2 regions of the Streptomyces sp. SLBN-118 genome follow, and region 2 is predicted to be linked to the other one. Evidence: predicted binding sites of a transcription regulator. Region 2 holds the regulator's gene; the other holds the start of a gene.
The links. The regulator HrcA, encoded in region 2, represses chaperone genes, less so after heat shock. The targets are predictions, from matches to a motif close to TTNGCACTCNGNNNNNCNGAGTGCNAA.

Region 1 (2,391 bases), on a different contig from region 2:
CGGCTACTTCAAGCAGATGCAGGACCGAGGCGTCTCGCTGCACAATCACACCCTCAACCACCCCTATCTGCGCGGCCTTTCGTACGCCGAGCAGAAGCACGAGATCTGCGACCAGCAGACCAAACTCGAGAAGCGGTACGGCAAGAGGTCCCCGCTCTTCCGCCCGCCGTACGGCAGCTACAACAAGGACACGCTGCGCGTCGCCCAGTCGTGCGGAACCAAGGCCGTGCCCCTGTGGGCGGCCGAGGCGTTTCCCGATCACATGGAGTGGCGGGAGCGGGACCGGGACCTGCACCCCGGCGACATCATCCTCACCCACTTCCGTGGCCACCGGGCGTGGAAGGGCACCATGCCGGACATGATCCGGCGGGTGATGAAGACGGTCAGCGACAAGGGCTACGCCGTGGCCAAGCTGGAGGACTACGTATGAGGGCGGCGCACCGGCTGCTGGCCGGACTGCTGGCGGCCGGTGCGCTTGTCACCGCTGGGTGCGCTCACTCGGTCGACCCGATCGAGCGCCTCGGGCGCAGGGCCGCGCGGCAGGTCACGCCGGGCGCGGATACGCCGGCGGCAGCGGCTCGCAAGCGGTGGGGACTGACCGGACCGCTCGCCCGCGCGCCCGAGCCGCCCGCCCACAGGTTCTCGGCGGCGTATGTCGTGGACCATGTGCCGACCCACGACAAGGTCGTCTTTCTTGCCGTCGACGAGGGCGCGGCGCGTGATCCGCGGTTTGTGCGGATAACGGGCGAACTGAAGCTGCCGGTCAGCCTGTTCCCCGCCGAGGGGCGGCCCGATCTCCCCACGCTCTCCTACGAGGGGCAGCGCGCCGAGATCTGCGGGCAGCGCCGGAGCCGCCTGTTCCACCCGCCGCACGGCGCGTACAACGCCGACACGCTGCGGGCAGCCGCCGACTGCGGGGTCCGCGCGCTGGTGCTCGGCCGGGAGTTCCGCGAGTACGCGCAGGGCGAACGGCTGCGGCCCGGCGACATCGTCCGGGCGGACGCGAGCGCGACGGCGCCGCTGCTGCGCCGTATCCAGGAGCAGGGGTACGCGGTGGCCCGCCTGGAGGACTACATCTGACCCCGCGCCGCAGCCGCGAGGGCGGAACCCTGGCATCCGCGGCGGCGTTGTCCCTACCGGGAGCGAACGGCGGCGCACCGGTGAATTGGCACTCCGCTTGACCGAGTGCTAATCGCAGTCATAGTCTCAGGGCTGGCACTCCCCACTGGAGAGTGCCAACACAGCGACGGGCAGGTCCGGCACCCGCGACGACGGATCCACCTGGTCGCCACCCCAGACAGTTAACCCCGTGAGATCTCCGAAGGGGGAGGTCGGATCGTGACGACCGCCAGCTCCAAGGTTGCCATCAAGCCGCTCGAGGACCGCATTGTGGTCCAGCCGCTCGACGCCGAGCAGACCACGGCCTCTGGCCTGGTCATCCCGGACACCGCGAAGGAGAAGCCCCAGGAGGGCGTCGTCCTTGCCGTGGGCCCGGGCCGCTTCGAGAACGGCGAGCGTCTTCCGCTCGACGTCAAGACCGGCGACGTCGTGCTGTACAGCAAGTACGGCGGCACCGAGGTGAAGTACAGCGGCGAGGAGTACCTCGTCCTCTCGGCTCGCGACGTGCTCGCGATCGTCGAGAAGTAATTCACCCACGTTTTTGATCTGCGCCCCTGGCCCCCGCACTCATGTAGCCGGGTGCCCAGGGGCGCAGTTCGTTTGAGAGGACAGAGAAGCTCCCATGGCGAAGATTCTGAAGTTCGACGAGGACGCCCGTCGCGCCCTCGAGCGCGGCGTCAACAAGCTTGCCGACACGGTCAAGGTGACGATCGGCCCCCGCGGCCGCAATGTCGTCATCGACAAGAAGTTCGGCGCCCCCACCATCACCAACGACGGTGTCACGATCGCCCGCGAGGTCGAGATCGAGGACCCGTACGAGAACCTCGGCGCCCAGCTGGTGAAGGAGGTGGCGACCAAGACCAACGACATCGCGGGTGACGGCACCACCACCGCCACCGTGCTGGCCCAGGCGCTGGTCCGCGAGGGCCTGCGCAATGTCGCCGCCGGCGCTTCCCCGGCCGCCCTGAAGAAGGGCATCGACGCCGCGGTCAAGGCAGTCTGCGACGAGCTGCTGGCGACCGCCCGCCCGATCGACGACAAGGCCGACATCGCCGCTGTCGCCGCGCTCTCCGCGCAGGACCAGCAGGTCGGCGAGCTCATCGCCGAGGCCATGGACAAGGTCGGCAAGGACGGTGTCATCACCGTCGAGGAGTCCAACACCTTCGGTCTGGAGCTCGACTTCACCGAGGGCATGGCCTTCGACAAGGGTTACCTGTCCCCGTACATGGTGACCGACCAGGAGCGTATGGAGGCCGTCCTCGACGACCCGTA
Region 2 (2,391 bases):
CTCGCCGCGACCGCGGCACATGTCGCAGGTCTGCGCCGAGGTACCCGGCGCGGCGCCCTCGCCCGAACACGTCGTACAGACGACGGCCGTGTCGACCTGGATGTCCTTCGTCGTGCCGAAGGCGGCCTCGTTGAGCTCGATCTCCAGGCGGATCATCGCGTCCTGGCCGCGCCGCGTGCGCGACCTGGGGCCCCGCTGCGATGCCGTTCCGAAGAACGCGTCCATGATGTCCGAGAAGTTCCCGAAGCCACCGGCGCCGAAGCCGCCCGCGCCCTGGCCGCCCGCCTGCGAGAGCGGGTCGCCGCCGAGGTCGTAGACCTGCTTCTTCTGCGGGTCCGACAGCACCTCGTAGGCGGCGTTGATCTCCTTGAAGCGCTCCTGCGTCTTCGGGTCCGGATTGACATCCGGGTGGAGTTCACGGGCAAGTCGGCGGAAGGCCTTCTTGATCTCGTCCTGGGACGCGTCGCGGCGTACGCCGAGTACGGCGTAGTAGTCCGTGGCCACTTACGACTCCGCCAGGATCTGTCCGACGTAACGTGCCACTGCGCGTACCGCTCCCATCGTTCCGGGGTAGTCCATGCGGGTCGGTCCGACCACGCCGAGTTTGGCAACTGCCTCGTCGCCCGAACCGTAGCCGACCGCGACGACGGACGTGGAGTTGAGTCCCTCATGGGCGTTCTCATGACCGATCTTCACAGTCATGCCCATGCCGCCCGCTTCCTTGGCCTCACCGAGCAGCTTGAGGAGCACCACATGCTCCTCGAGAGCTTCGAGCACCGGCCGGATGGTCAGCGGGAAGTCGTGTCCGAAGCGCGTCAGATTGGCGGTGCCGCCGATCATCAGCCGCTCCTCGGTCTCCTCGACCAGGGTTTCGAGCAGGGTCGAGAGCACGGTGGAAACCGTCCCCCGGTCCTCTGCCTCGAAGGAGTCGGGAAGATCCTGCACCAGCTGCGGCACATCCGCGAAGCGGCGACCCACGACCCGGCTGTTGAGCCGGGCCCGCAGGTCCGCGAGCGAGGATTCCGCGAAGGGCGCGGGGCAGTCGATCATGCGCTGCTCGACCCGGCCGGTGTCCGTGATCAGCACGAGCATCAGGCGAGCGGGCGCGAGGGAGAGGAGTTCCACATGCCGGACGGTGGACCGGGTCAGCGAGGGGTACTGGACCACCGCGACCTGCCGGGTCAGCTGCGCCAGCAGCCGTACCGTACGGCCCACGACGTCGTCGAGGTCGACGGCTCCGTCCAGGAAGTTCTGGATGGCACGGCGCTCGGGCGACGACAGCGGCTTGACGCCGGCCAGCTTGTCGACGAAGAGCCGGTAGCCCTTGTCCGTGGGGATACGCCCCGCGCTCGTATGAGGCTGGGCGATGAACCCTTCGTCCTCCAGCACCGCCATGTCATTGCGGACGGTGGCCGGGGAGACCCCGAGATTGTGACGCTCGGTGAGCGCCTTGGACCCGACGGGCTCCTCGGTGCCGACATAGTCCTGGACGATGGCGCGCAGCACCTCGAGTCTGCGTTCGCTGAGCATCGCGCACACCTCCAGCTGTGATTCCTCGGCGACTGCTTGGCACTCGATGCGTACGAGTGCCAGCATTTCCCCGTGCCAGTGTACGGCCGCGGGATACATCCCTAACAAGGGTGGCCGACCATCGCCACCGAGCGACAGTGCTGGTTGGTTACGGATAGCGTCGCGGTATGGACGTCAGTTGGGAAGACTTCGGCTGGGAGCGGCTGGCTGCCGGGGTGGGGCGCCGGCGGCTTCCCGGCTGGGACGCGACCAGCGGCCTGGTCGCCGGTGAGGACAGTGTCCTCCTCTACGACACGGGCTCCACGCTCCGCGAGGGAGCCGAGCTCCGGGCACAGGCGCAGGCCCTGCTCGGCGGTCGCCGAGTGACGCATATCGCACTGAGCCATCCCCACTTCGACCATGTGCTGGGCACGGCGGCGTTCTCGGGCGCGAAGGTGTACGGAGCGGTCGGTATCGGCGCGTTGATGCAGCGGGAGCGGGACGAGATCCGCGACACCGCGATACGTCACGGGGTCACCGAGGCCGAGGCGACGGAAGCGGCCGACGTGCTGGTGACGCCCCACCATCCGGTGTCCGGGGAGTGGACCCTGGACCTGGGCGGCCGCCAGGTGCTGCTGGCGAACGTCGGCCCCGGCCACTCCGGCCACGATCTGGCGGTCCTGGTGCCCGGCAGCCCGGAGGTCGTCTTCTGCGGCGACCTCGTGGAGGAGTCGGGCGAACCCCAGGCGGGCCCGGACGCGATCCCCTCCCGCTGGCCCGCGGCACTGGACCGGCTGCTGTCGCTCGGCGGCGAGGACGCGGTGTACGTACCGGGGCACGGCGCGGTCGTCGACGCGGCGTTCGTACGCGCCCAACGCGACC

Region 1: groES (co-chaperone GroES) is a predicted target of HrcA. The motif match lies at 1,166-1,192, and genes of this name have one in related genera.

The regions. Positions count from the first base shown of each region.
Region 1 covers NZ_VFNP01000001.1:3,176,132-3,178,522, reverse strand. The annotation lists gene FBY35_RS14250 (polysaccharide deacetylase family protein) at 1-430, shown strand, start outside; gene FBY35_RS14245 (hypothetical protein) at 427-1,080, shown strand; gene groES (co-chaperone GroES) at 1,339-1,647, shown strand; gene groL (chaperonin GroEL) at 1,742-2,391, shown strand, end outside.
Region 2 covers NZ_VFNP01000002.1:2,548,814-2,551,204, forward strand. The annotation lists gene dnaJ (molecular chaperone DnaJ) at 1-504, opposite strand, end outside; gene hrcA (heat-inducible transcriptional repressor HrcA) at 505-1,530, opposite strand; gene FBY35_RS30120 (MBL fold metallo-hydrolase) at 1,698-2,391, shown strand, end outside.